3 regions of the Lysinibacillus sp. C5.1 genome follow, and region 2 is predicted to be linked to each of the others. Evidence: riboswitches for the same ligand, from Rfam matches in the RefSeq annotation. Region 2 holds a riboswitch; each other region holds the start of a gene.
What was found. Region 2 has a riboswitch for thiamine pyrophosphate ahead of thiT (energy-coupled thiamine transporter ThiT). Riboswitches for the same ligand answer to the same signal wherever they lie in the genome.
Positions count from the first base shown of each region.

Region 1: it holds a riboswitch for thiamine pyrophosphate, as region 2 does, so the genes downstream of both, I5435_RS11950 (ABC transporter substrate-binding protein) here and thiT (energy-coupled thiamine transporter ThiT) in region 2, are expected to answer to the same signal.
Region 3: it holds a riboswitch for thiamine pyrophosphate, as region 2 does, so the genes downstream of both, thiW (energy coupling factor transporter S component ThiW) here and thiT (energy-coupled thiamine transporter ThiT) in region 2, are expected to answer to the same signal.

Region 1 is NZ_CP066226.1:2,475,632-2,480,224, reverse strand. It holds gene parC (DNA topoisomerase IV subunit A) at 1-2,404, shown strand, start outside; TPP riboswitch at 2,603-2,714, shown strand; gene I5435_RS11950 (ABC transporter substrate-binding protein) at 2,915-3,913, shown strand; gene I5435_RS11945 (thiamine-binding protein) at 3,914-4,207, shown strand; gene I5435_RS11940 (ABC transporter permease) at 4,216-4,593, shown strand, end outside.
Region 2 is NZ_CP066226.1:4,033,684-4,038,276, forward strand. It holds gene I5435_RS19890 (hypothetical protein) at 1-236, shown strand, start outside; gene map (type I methionyl aminopeptidase) at 264-1,019, opposite strand; gene thiT (energy-coupled thiamine transporter ThiT) at 1,266-1,826, opposite strand; TPP riboswitch at 1,951-2,058, opposite strand; gene I5435_RS19905 (magnetosome magnetite crystal formation protein family) at 2,185-2,517, shown strand; gene I5435_RS19910 (hypothetical protein) at 2,546-2,668, shown strand; gene I5435_RS19915 (AAA family ATPase) at 2,771-4,593, opposite strand, start outside.
Region 3 is NZ_CP066226.1:840,331-844,923, reverse strand. It holds gene I5435_RS03840 (ABC transporter substrate-binding protein) at 1-1,010, shown strand, start outside; gene I5435_RS03835 (MFS transporter) at 1,265-2,461, shown strand; TPP riboswitch at 2,525-2,632, shown strand; gene thiW (energy coupling factor transporter S component ThiW) at 2,754-3,245, shown strand; gene I5435_RS03825 (VWA domain-containing protein) at 3,299-4,593, opposite strand, start outside.

The sequences.
Region 1 (4,593 bases), 1.6 Mb from region 2:
ACCATTAGAAGAAGTAATGGGAGACCGTTTTGGTCGTTATAGTAAGTATATTATTCAAGACCGAGCGTTGCCAGATGCGCGCGACGGTCTTAAACCTGTACAGCGACGTATTTTATTTGCGATGTATACAGAAGGCAATACGAACGATAAACCGTTCCGTAAGTCTGCCAAAACGGTCGGGAATGTAATCGGTAACTATCATCCACACGGTGATAGTTCGGTATATGAAGCGATGGTGCGAATGAGTCAAGATTGGAAAGCGCGCCATATGCTGATTGAAATGCACGGAAATAATGGTTCTGTTGATGGAGATCCACCTGCTGCGATGCGTTATACAGAAGCAAGATTGTCAGCAATTGCAGCTGAAATGTTACGTGATATCGGTAAAAAGACAGTGGAGTTTGTACCGAATTTTGATGATCAGGATATGGAGCCAACAGTATTGCCTGCTCGCTTCCCGAATTTGCTTGTCAACGGGTCGACAGGAATATCTGCTGGTTATGCCACAGATATTCCCCCACATGCACTTGATGAGGTGTTAGATGCCGTTTTAATGCGTTTAGATCAACCGAATTCGACTGTCGATGAGCTAATGACGGTGATTAAAGGCCCTGACTTCCCAACAGGAGGGATTATTCAAGGTGTCGATGGTATTAAAAAGGCATATGAAACTGGACGCGGTAAAATTATTGTTCGAGCTCAAGCAGCCATTGAACCATTAAAAGGTGGGAAAGAGCAAATCGTTATTACAGAGTTACCTTATGATGTGAATAAGGCAAATCTTGTAAAGAAAATTGATGAACAACGCGTCGATAAACGCCTGGAAGGCATTGCAGAAATTCGAGATGAATCAGACCGTACTGGTTTACGCGTCGTGATTGAGTTAAAAAAAGACGTGCCAGCACAGGGCATTTTAAATTACTTATTTAAAACTACTGATTTGCAAGTAGCCTATAACTTTAATATGATTGCGATCCATAATCGTCGTCCAACGATGATGACATTGCCACTGCTACTTGATGCGTACATAGCCCATCAAAAAGAAGTGGTGACAAACCGCTCCATTTATGATTTACAAAAGGCAAAAGACCGTTCTCATATTGTTGATGGCTTGATTAAAGCACTGTCGATTTTAGATGAAGTAATTGCAACAATTCGTTCATCGAATGATAAGCGCGACGCAAAAACAAATTTACAGGTGAAATTTGACTTTACTGAAGTGCAATCGGAGGCGATTGTGAGCTTACAATTATACCGTTTAACGAATACGGATATTACAGAGCTACGTCGTGAACAAGATGAGTTAAATGCACTGATTGCGAAACTAGAAGGTATTTTGCATAGCGGGGCGAAACTTGTACGTGTCATTAAACAAGAATTACTCGACATTAAAAAACGTTTTTCTGAACCACGCCGTTCGAAAATCGAACAAGAGATTGAAGAAATTAAAATTACGTTAGACGTGCTTGTTCCAAGTGAGGATGTTGTGGTCACAGTGACGAAGGATGGCTATATTAAGCGTACATCCACACGTTCGCATGCAGCATCTAATGGACAAGATTTTGCCATGAAAGACTCCGATTATTTACTGTATGAGGCAACGTTAAATACCCAGCATCATCTGTTGTTGTTCACAAATCGTGGGAATTATATTTATCAGCCTGTACATGAATTGCCGGATATTCGTTGGAAAGATCTTGGTCAGCATATCTCAAGTATTGTGCCAACAGGGGAAGATGAAACAATTATTGCAGTCTATGGTTTTGATTCCTTTGACCAGCCAAACACCTATATTTTAACCGCTACAAAGGAAGGGCAAATTAAGCGCTCGCCACTGCCAGATTATGCAGTAACTCGTTATTCGAAGCCTATTAAGACGATGAATGTCAAATCAGGCGATGAAATGATCATGGCCGATATTGTTTCAGACGAGGCAGAGCTGTTATTGATTACTGATACAGCCTACGCTATCCGCTTCCCAATTGAAGAACTTCCTGTCACAGGTGTTAAAACGGGTGGCGTGAAAGGTATCACGTTAAAAGATGGGGAAGTACTTGTTGGTGTAACAATATTAAAGCCGTCTGATACAGAGTATGTCGTGATTGTTACCCAACGAGGTGCTGTGAAGAAGATGAATGTCGCTGAAGTCGATATGGCAAGTAGAGCAAAACGTGGTTTAAAAGTGTTAACCGAATTAAAAGCCAATCCACATCGTATAGTTGCGGTAGTAAAAGCAAGTGATAAGGAGCAAGTCATTGTTGAAACAGAAAAAGGCGTAAAAGAAATCATTGATGTCAAAGGTTTAACGCGCGCAGATCGCCATTCGAATGGCTCCTTTAAAATAGATATCGCTACAGACGGTACCATTTCTCATGTAATGAAAATGAAAAAAGAAGAGGAATAATTTATTATGCCCATGTTCTTATACAGAACTGGGCTTTTTTCATCTAGCAAAATGCTTTGGAAAACGAATTACTAATTAGAAAGAAGTTTGCTCGCTTATGATAGGCATCGACAGCAAGGCTGATTTTAAAGGTTTAAAAATACGAGCTTGTCATTTGAAGATAGATAGGGGTATAATAATCAACGAAAAGTTCATAAGTTAAGAATGTAGGGGGGCTGGAAGTTGCCAGCTGAGATTGCGTCCGTTCAGATGCTGACCCTTTGAACCTGATTTGGCTCGTACCAGCGTAGGGAACATCTATTCAAAAATATTCGTACACTATTTTTTGATACCGTTTGCAAACGCCTGGGATAATTCCTAGGCGTTTTTTGTTTAAGGATGAAGAATTCCCTTAAGCAGTTAGAAAACAATGAGCATCGTCTGCAAACGGATTAAAAACAGCATACGCTTTTCTTCTGGTGAAACATTCAATCATGAACACTTTCAAATTACTTGCTAGGAGGATATAGCATGAAAAAATGGTTAATCATTATGGTTGCTGCACTAATTACATTAGTTGGATGTAGCGCAAAAGAAGACAAAAAAGAGGAAGCCAGTTCAGAAAAAAAAATATCAGTTGTACTGGACTGGACACCTAATACGAATCATACGGGACTTTATGTGGCGCAAAAGCTTGGCTATTTTAAAGAGCAAGGCTTAGACGTAGAGATTATTTTACCAGGTGATGCAGGTGCTGATCAGCTTGTGGCGTCTGGGAAATCAGAGTTTGGCGTAAGCATCCAAGAAGGCATTACGCAAGCTCGTGTACAAGGTGTACCACTTGTATCGATTGCTGCAATTATTCAACATAATACTTCAGGTTTTGCATCACTTGCTTCAAAAGGCATTACATCACCAAAAGATTACGAAGGAAAAACCTATGGTGGCTGGGGTGCTCCAGTGGAACAAGCTGTTTTACAGTCACTGATGCAAACAGAAAATGCTGATATAAACAAATTAGATATCGTCAATGCGGGAGATATCGACTTTTTCACAATGATGCAAAAGGATATTGATTTTGCGTGGATTTATTATGCTTGGACAGGTATTGAGGCAGAACTTCGTGGGGAAAAGTTAAATATGCAGTATTTAACCGACTATAGTGAGCAGCTTGATTATTACACACCTGTATTGGCAACGAATGAAAAAATGATAAAGGATAATCCTGATGTCGTAAAGGCATTTGTCGCAGCTACTGCTAAAGGCTATGAATATGCGATAGCGCATCCGAGTGAAGCGGCTGATATTTTACTTGAAGCGGTACCTGATTTGGATAAAGAGCTTGTGCATAAAAGTCAGGAATGGTTAGCGGGTAAATATCAAGATGATGCGGCGCAATGGGGAGAACAAAAGTTAGCAGTTTGGGAAAACTATGCGGACTGGATGACACAGAATAACGTTTTAGAAGGCGACTTTAATGCACAACAAGCATTTACAAACGACTTCTTACCAAAGAAAGGAGCAAAATAAATGGCGAATTCATTAATTAGTGTACAAATCATACCTAAAACAGAAAAATATGAGGATGTGATCCCATTTGTAGATGCGGCAATAGCTGTAATCGATGCTTCCGGTGTGCACTATGAGGTGCATCCACTGGAAACAACAATGGAGGGTGAATTATCCACTTTGTTACAAATTATTGAAGAGATGAATAAAAAGATGATTGACTTAGGCGCTATCAATGTTATTACACAAGTGAAAATTTTATATCAGCCAGCTGGTATTACAATGGGAACATTAACGGAGAAATATCGAGGGTGAAACAGGTAATGCTGAAAGGAAGGTCGATTATTTTTATCGCCTTCCTCTTATTCATATGGGAACTTATTATACGTGTAGCTGATATCCCGCATTGGCTATTGCCAGCGCCAAGTGCCATTATGATTGAAGGTATTGAATCGTATTCAACGTTTATTCCCCATGTTTGGGCCACGATTCAGCTAGCATTATTAGGGCTTGCTATTGGTGTGATGTGTGGCTTAAGCGTTGCGGTATTTTTACATCGCTCATCAACCATTAGAGCGTTTGTTTATCCGATTCTTATTGTGTCTCAAAATGTGCCAGTGCTCGTTTTAGCGCCATTATTAATTATTTGGTTTGGCTTTGGCCTGTTACCCAAGCTGATTATTATTTGTCTCGTTTGCTTC
Region 2 (4,593 bases):
TTAGCAATCCACTTTGGGCAGTTATTTTACTGACAATTGGTGTCGTGATTGCCTTACATATACGTTATCATCATTTTGATATTGTCTATCCTAGCGTTTTCATTTGGGCATTCGTTGGCATTGCATTTCATAATCATCTTGACGAGTTGCTTGTGACGACAGCAGCCTTATTTTTATGTGGGGTACTTGTTGTTGGTATTCTATTCGTCAAAAAAAAACCTGCTTACCAAAAATAAATCGGTAAGCAGGTTTTTTATTTCGTCTTATTGCTCATCTAATGAAGTTAAAATGATTGGTTTGTCTTTTGTTACAATAATCGAATGCTCAATTTGGGCAACTAAAGATTTATCAGGCGTGATAAATGTCCAGCCATCACCAGCTTCAACGATATGCTCTGCTTTTGCTGAAATAAATGGCTCTACAGCTAACACCATGCCTTCTTTCATAATTGTTGAATCCCACGCATCGTAATAGTTTAAAATGTGGTTTGGTTCATCATGCAATGAACGACCTAATCCATGACCCGTTAAGTTCATAATAACTGTTAAGTCATTGGCATAAGCCTCACGCTCTACCGCTTTCCCAATTTGGTTTAATTTCGAACCAGCTTTTACTTTTGTCATTGCACGATCAAAAGCGCTTTTTGCTACGCGGCAAAGTTTTTCTTTATCCTCATAACCTTCCCCTACTACAAAAGAAATACCTGTATCTGCAAAGTAACCATTTAAAGAGCCAGATACATCAATATTAACAATATCTCCCTCTTTAATAATACGTTGTCCTGGAATACCATGGGCAACTTCTTCATTGACACTAATACAAGTGTAACCTGGGAAATCATACTCTCCCTTAGGACCTGAAATAGCTCCTGCTTCAGCAAACATGCGTCCTGCAATTTCATCTAATTCAAGTGTTGTCACACCAGGCTTTGTAGCTGCTTTCATCGCCTCACGAATTTCCGCACAAATGCGACCAATTTTTTTAAAGGCTTCAATTTCTTCTTGGGTTTTTACAATCATTTTTAACGTCCCTTTCATCTAATATCTACTCTTTAATATAACATAACTTTTTATGTGCATAACGCCAAAAGCTTTAATTATTCTATGCCAATAGAATTTCATAAGTGCTACTCATAGAAAAAACAGACGATTTTAAAAGTCTTTAGACATTAAAACAGCCTTTCTCTACAGTTCATTTAAACTGATTGTTCTCGATATAAAAAAAATAGTATACTAAGTGATTCTTAGCATACTATTTCCATTCATTTATAATTTTCGTTGCATTAATTGTGGCGCTGCTGTAAATAATAGAACACCGACAATCGCTGTTAAAATAGTTGCTGGTAGCATATATGTTCCATTATAAATAATTGAATAAATCCATGCATTTTGATCGCCCGCATACTCCGCAAAGAATACTGCACCTGCAATCGTGTGTGCAAGATAGCGTAAAAAACCAGCTAACACTGTTCCCATCACTATGTACAGAGCCATTTTCTTTTTGTTGAGTGCTGTTGCGGCTTTTAATACAGGTTCACGAACGATTGCCGCTAAACCTACTACAGTAAAGGCTGCCCCATAATCTAGTAATCCTTGAAGCCAATGCACAATATAAGCACCAAACATTGTTTGTAACACACCAATTAATAGACCTGTTGTGAGCCCTGACAAAAGCCCCCAACGAAATGCCATTAAAATAATTGGTATCATGACTAAGCTTACCGAGCCACCTTGTGCCCATACTTTAAAAGAAACTTGATCGAGCACAAGCCCTACCGCTGCAAAAATTGCAATCTCCACCAGCATGAGTAATCTTTTTTTGTCCATACTATTATTCTCTCCTTTGTTCCGATGTAGGATACAAGAGCAGGAATAGAAAACAATTATTTGGATGTGCACCTCAATCCGGCATAAAAAACGATGCCAGGACAGAGCCTCACATCGTAAAAGTGTCGGTTTCTATCCACATCCCTACGCAAGTGTTAACTTACAGGTTCAAAGAGTAAAGGCATTACGTGCCCAGTCTCAGCTGACATCATCAGCTCCCCTTGTGGTCGTTACATCTCATTTTTATTGAACACCCTCATTGTACGCAAACACCTTTGGTATTACAACCTTTTCCTCAATTATTTTTTTGAAACTTTTACGCTTTCTATGCGTAAATATTAAAAAGGGAGGAACAATTATGGAGAATCAAAAAGTTTTATCTGCGTTTAGTTATCTCAGTGTTTTTATTGCACCATTTGTCGTTCCATTAGTCGTTTACTTTGTTTCAAAAGATAGTGAAGTCAAAAGACATTCCATTCGAGCACTTATTTCTCACTTGATTCCATTAGTCTTGGGTATCATTTTCTTTGCTATCTCTATATTTTCATCAATGTCATTGAACACGTTTGATCCTTCTTCAAATGGGAATACATTCATTATCATTTGGTTTGCTTCATTTGCAATTTATTTACTCGTATCATTAGGTATTGTTATTTGGAATATTGTGCAAGCTGTACGAGTTATACGTTAAAATTTAGTACTAAGGAGATGTCGTATTCATGAAAGTATCAAAAGTAGTGAAAACCGCTATAAAATTTGCACCTATTGTCATTCCTATTGTCAAAAAAGTAGTTGCTGCAAAAAAAGGGACAACACCTTACGTATCAACACGCAGAAAATAGGTGCACTGACTTCTTTTAATTGTTTGAGTGACTGGCACACAAAACCCACTTACACCACACAGTGCAAGTGGGTTTTATTTAGAATTGTTTGGGTGACTGGCACTACTTTACTTCAAAGTGTGTTGTACTATGCCCACTTAACGTTTTTTCAACATGTAAAACGGCTGGCATTGCGGCTTTTAACTCGGCTACATGTGAAATAACACCAATCATTCTTCCTGAATCTTGTAAATCAATTAACGTATCAATTGCTTTATTTAACGCTTCCTCATCTAAAGAACCAAAGCCCTCGTCGATAAACATCGTTTCAATCTGAATATTTCCTTGGAAGCTTTGAATAACATCTGCCATACCTAATGCAAGACTTAATGATGCATTAAACTTCTCCCCACCAGATAATGTTTTTACATCTCTTAATTGGTCCGTATAAGCATCATACACATCTAACCCTAACCCACTTTGCTTGGCATGCTTCTCCAAGCGATCAGAGCGCCGCAATTCAAACTGTCCATTTGATAAATGGAATAAACGAAGATTGGCTGCTGCTGTAATCTTATCTAAATAATTGATTTGAATATAACGCTCAAATGACAGTTTTTTAGGATTTTGACCATTCAACACGGTGTAAAGTTCTTTTACACGGCCTGCTTCTTTTTCGAGTATCCGTATTTCCCTCGCCGTTTCATCAACTTTAACAATAAAGTCAGCACATGCTGTTGCATAATTTTTCGTCTGTTGCAATATTTTAAATGCTTCTTCAGATGTAGCTCGCAGCATCTCAAGCTTGTCTTCTAATATCGTTAAATTTTGCTTCTCTTTTCCTTCAAGATGTTGTGCTCCATCTAAGATTTGTTGCTGTAAAGAGTGCTGTTGTAAAGCGTAATCCCGGCACGCTTTACGTAATTCCTCGATTTGTACAACACTTCGCTTTGCCGCCGCATATGCTTCATATGTTGTAAAACCTACATTGTTCATGCTTGTGACAAATTGTTCTCGTTTTTCATTCAGTTTGTTTTGCAATTCCTCATAGGCTTTTTTTGCCAGTTCTTCTGCTATAGCTGCTTTATGTGACGCTTCTTTTGTTGCTTGTAGATTATGCTGGCTCGCGTTCCATGCTGCTTGTAATGCATTCTTTTGCGATTTTATATCTTCCATTGTTTGCTTTAATTGTTGCAATGACTTTACATGTTCAGGAATGTACTTTTGTTGTTCTTCTACAATTGCTTGCTGTTTAATTAATTCTTTCGACTGCTCGGCAAAATAGTGCTCTAACTGGACTTGTTTGTGTTGTAATTGTTCATTTCTTGCCAGTTGCTCTTTTAGCTTAGTCCGTGCGATAGATAGTTGATCGTTAACGATTTTTAAAACAGTAACTTGTTGCTCAATGAATTGTAATGAAGTTGTAAGATCTACTCGATCAGCTAGTGATATATGGCTAGCTTCTACCTGTTCAGCCACCTCTTGAAGCAATTGCTTTGTTGTTTTGACTGTTGCTTCTTTTTCGTAATAATTTCTCTCATTTGCATGAGCTGTCGCGCGGATTGTTTCCAGCTCCACTTCATCCACGACTGCTAGTGGCTCACTATGTGTTAATTGGTGTGTTGTACTGCCACAAACTGGACAAGCATCGCCATCTTTTAACTTGGCTGCTAAAATACTTGCCTGACTGGTAATCCATTGTTGTTCCTTAGTCTGTTGCGCTTTATTACTTTCTTGATAGAGCTGTTGCGCCCTTTGAAACGCTTGCTCAGCTAGCTCACTCGCTTGCTCATATTTTTCCAATTGAGCTAATAATGTGACTTGTTCTTTAAGCTTAGGAAGTTGTTCTAAATAACCCGCATAGGGCTCCATTTGTTTTTCATATTGCTCAATGGTTGTTGTTAACTCTTGAAGTTGGGTTTGCTCTTTTTCTAAAATGTTTAGAT
Region 3 (4,593 bases), 1.5 Mb from region 2:
CTGATGCAATGAGCGCTACCGGTGGTAAAAGTGGAAAAGATACATTAACTATTTTTAACTGGGGCGAATATATAGACCCCGATTTACTAAAGCAATTTGAAAAAGAAACAGGCATCCATGTCATTTACGAAACATTTGATTCCAATGAGGCCATGATGACGAAAATTAAGCAAGGTGGGACGGCATACGATATTGCTGTGCCCTCTGAGTACATGATTGAAAAAATGAAGGAAGAACATTTATTACTTCCTTTAGATAAAACAAAAATCCCGAACTTTAAAAATATCGACCCTTATTTTTTAGATTTGCCATTTGATGATAACAATAAATACTCTGTTCCTTATTTTTGGGGCACAGTTGGCATTGTCTATAATCCGGATTTAGTAGGTAACTTAGATTTCTCTTCATGGCAAGACTTATGGGATCCTTCTTTAAAACGTAAAGTCTTTTTAGTAGACGGTGCACGTGAAGTCATCGGTATGGGTTTGAACAGTCTTGGACACTCCCTGAACTCGTTAGATGACCAAGAGTTACGTCAGGCCACAGACAAACTGATTACACTCGCACCAAACGTCAAAGCGATTATTGGTGATGAGATTACACCGCTTATGATTAATAACGAAGCAGCCATCGCACTCACTTGGTCTGGTCAAGCCGCAGATATGCTATCAGAAAATGAAGATTTAGACTTTGCTGTGCCAGAAGAAGGTTCGAACTTGTGGTTTGATAATATGGTAATCCCGAAAACTTCGAAAAATATTGATGGCGCACATGCTTTCATTAACTTTATGTTAAATGCGGAATCTGGAGCTCAAAATGCAGATTATGTAGGCTACTCTACTCCAAATACTGCAGCAATGAGCTTAATGGATGAAGAAGTTATTGCTGATGAGCGCTTCTACCCTTCAGAAGAACAACGCAAAACGTTAGAAGTCTATAAAAACCTAGGACCCGATTATTTAGGGAAATACAATGAATTATTTTTAGAATTTAAAATGAGTATTCGATAAATACGAAAGAAACGAAGCCAAAAAAGTGTTAGATTGACAGCCATCAATCTAACACTTTTTTGATGGGACTGTTGATGTCCGCTACGGCAATTGGTGGCGATTGATGATTTTTAGTGGCAATTTTCTTTATTCTGTCGCCTTGTACTTGTATCATAACCATGACAGCTACCTACGACTATAATCTGATAGCCAAGCATTATTTCTTTATGATAGACTTTAGTAATGTTTTAATAGTAAATAAAGGGGGGTATTCGATGACCCAGCAGAAGTCTAATAAGGCCGCGTTGTATATTTTAATGTTTAATATGTTTATCGCAATGGGGAGTATTGGGATTATTATTCCTGTTATGCCAGAGTATTTAAAAATATTTGGAGCTGCAGGACAAGTTCTTGGCATGCTAATTGCAACGTTCGCCTTAGCACAATTCGTTTTTTCTCCAATTGCTGGGAATCTCTCAGATCGATATGGTCGAAAAAATTTGATTATCTTTGGTCTGATTGTCACTGGCCTTGGGCAAATTTCATTTGGTTTATCTACAGATGTATGGATGCTTTTTGTTGCCCGTTTCTTAGGTGGTTTAGGTTCAGCCTTTGTTGCACCGCCTATTATGGCGTTTGTGGCAGATGTCACAACGTATGAAGAACGAGGAAAAGGAATGGGCATGTTAGGAGCTGCCATGTCTCTTGGTTTTATGATTGGACCTGGTATTGGCGGGTTTCTATCGAAAGTTAGCTTGCATTTCCCATTCTTTACGGCTGGTGGAGCAGCTATTATTGCTTCTATTCTATCGGTATTTTTACTACCTTCCACAAAGCCCACTGCAGCTCAGAAAGCTCAAAAACAAGAAAATCTTGCAAAGCAGATGGTACGTTCAGTCAAAATGCCATACTTTGTCATGCTTATTATTATGCTAGTATTCTCGTTTGGCATCGCTAATTTTCAAACGACATTATCATTATTTGTAACGGACAAGTTTAATTACACGCCTGCCGATATTGCTATCTTGCTGACTGTAGGTGGTGCATTTGGTGTTATTGTTCAAATGTTTGTCATTACACCACTCTTTAAACGTTTTGGTGAAATGAAAGTTGTGTTAGTCAATTTATTTATTGCGGCTGTAGCAATTTATGCAATATTATTTGTATCTGGTTTTGCACTAATATTAATTGTTGCAACGATTTTCTCAACAGCCACTACACTAATTCGCCCTGCCGTTAACACATTAATTTCTAAACTGGCTGAAAATGAGCAAGGCTTTGCCGCTGGTCTTAATAATGCGTATATGAGCCTCGGCAATATGATTGGGCCAGCACTAGCAGGCGTTCTTTTTGATTGGAATATAAATAGTCCTTATATTTTCGGGGCAATTATTTTAATGGCCTGCTTCTTCTTAGCACTTATTTGGACTTTAAAAAAGGCGCCACATCTTATGCAACCTGACTCGAAATAATGTGAAATAGCGTTGACTAATATAGATGTTATGTTACATTTATTAGTAGAAATTTAATATCATGTTTACCACTAGGGGAGTCTTTACAAGGCTGAGACGTATATGGTCATATACGGACCCTTTGAACCTGATCTAGTTCACACTAGCGGAGGGAAGTGGCGACTCTTGCTTATTGTGTCATTATCAAATACAAGACCGCTTCCTTTTGTTTAGAGGGAGCGGTCTTTTTGTCATCCATTAGGTCGTTTTACCAACAATTCCACATGTTCTATAAAATAAAGGAGGAACTATCATGGCTATTCAAAAACTAACTATCATGGCTTTATTGGTTGCTATTGCTGTAGCAGGCTCCATATTTGTCTCGATTCCAACTGGGATTGCTCGTGCCTATCCTGTACAACATGCTATTAACGTTATCGGTGCCATTTTACTAGGGCCTGTGCCTACCATTATCGTTGCTTTGCTAACAGCCATTATTCGCATACTAACAGGCACGGGCTCTCTTTTAGCGATTCCCGGAAGTGTCATCGGTGCAGCATGTGCTGCTTTTGCTTATAAATATAGCGGCAAGAAATGGCTAGCAGGAGTTGGTGAAGTATTCGGCACAGGTATCCTTGCTTCACTAATCGCTGTACCTTATGCGCAATTATTTATGGGAACATCCGTAGCTGCATTATTTTTTATGCCCGCCTTTTTGACATCTAGTTTGATTGGGGCATGTCTCGGCATTATCATCGCGAGCAGTCTTCGGAAAACCGCACCGTCTATTCTTATTACTAAGTAGCTATGTTCAAAAAAAGATGGCACATGCTTTTTTCGCAATGTGCCATCTTTTTATTATGAGCGTTTTTTCATGCCTTTTAATAACTGCGCAACATTGGTGTTTTCCACCTGCACGGCTGTTTCGTCTACAGGCTTTTCATTGTGCCTGCGACTTGTTATAAAGCGCCAACCAAAGCGTCGAATCGTAATATCCAAGAAGAATAGCAACATCCCTGCTAAGAGTAGCCATGTCGCAATACTTTGGCGCTCTGCTCCTTTGTTTGTGAAATCACGGAACACTTCTTGTGGTTCTTTCAATACTGAGCCGCCAGTTTGCTTTGTTAGTTGCTCTACAACGGTTTCATTCACAGGACGTAATTCATATTCAGCACTGTAAGGTACACTAAGACCTGCTTGGTAAATAGCCTGCTCTTCATCAGCGATGCGGAAGAAAATTAAACCAGGCTTCGCTTGGACAACCGCGCGTACTTGCGAGGCAGATAGCGTTTCAAGCTGTATATCAAGCTCCTCACCAGCTTCATCGACAGCAACAATATCTAAAAATGCTGCTTCATTTGTCGGATCGGTGATAATAAATGAACCATCTGTATCAAGACGTACATCATAGGCGACATCATTATAACTTGGTAGCATTTGCGATATAATGGTTTGCCAAAATGTTCCCCATTCCTGCCATCTTGCCCAGTCACCAGCCCATTTCCCCGTTGAATCGGATGTGAAAGCAAAAGTTTTACCAAGTCCATATTGCCATTGTGCTAATACCGGATCTTCTTTCTCACTTTCTGCTATAACAGCAGCTCCCTGCTTCGCTGTTGTGCCAATGTAGGCATTCATTTGTGGCACACCATTCGCAAATAATGCATTCCAGCCAGATGCATTGTAGATTGTTGGATAGAAAGGATTGTCTTCAATATACGTACGTGAAATCATCGCTGTCTCACGTGATAAAATCGAAGGAATTGTCTGTTCATCGATGACATCATAGAAGCGACCACTGCCCATTTCACTTAGCCCTTGCAGAAGATTGCCATCAGCATCTTGTCCAATCGCCACAGTTGACAGTGTCACTCCTTGTTCTTTCCCCGTTTCAATTAAATCCTCATAATTGCCAGCTTGTGATTGTCCATCTGTAAGTAAAATAATATGTTTCCTTTGCAATTTTAAATCAGCTAAACTATCATAGGCTGCTGCCAATGAACGATAAATTTCTGTACCACCACCAGGCGTAACCGATAAAATCGTATCGACGGCTTCTTCTTTATTGCCTAATGGTCCAGTTTCGATGATTTCCCAAGGGCGATCATCAAAGGCGATAAATCCTAGCGTATCTTCATCTCGTAACATTTCAA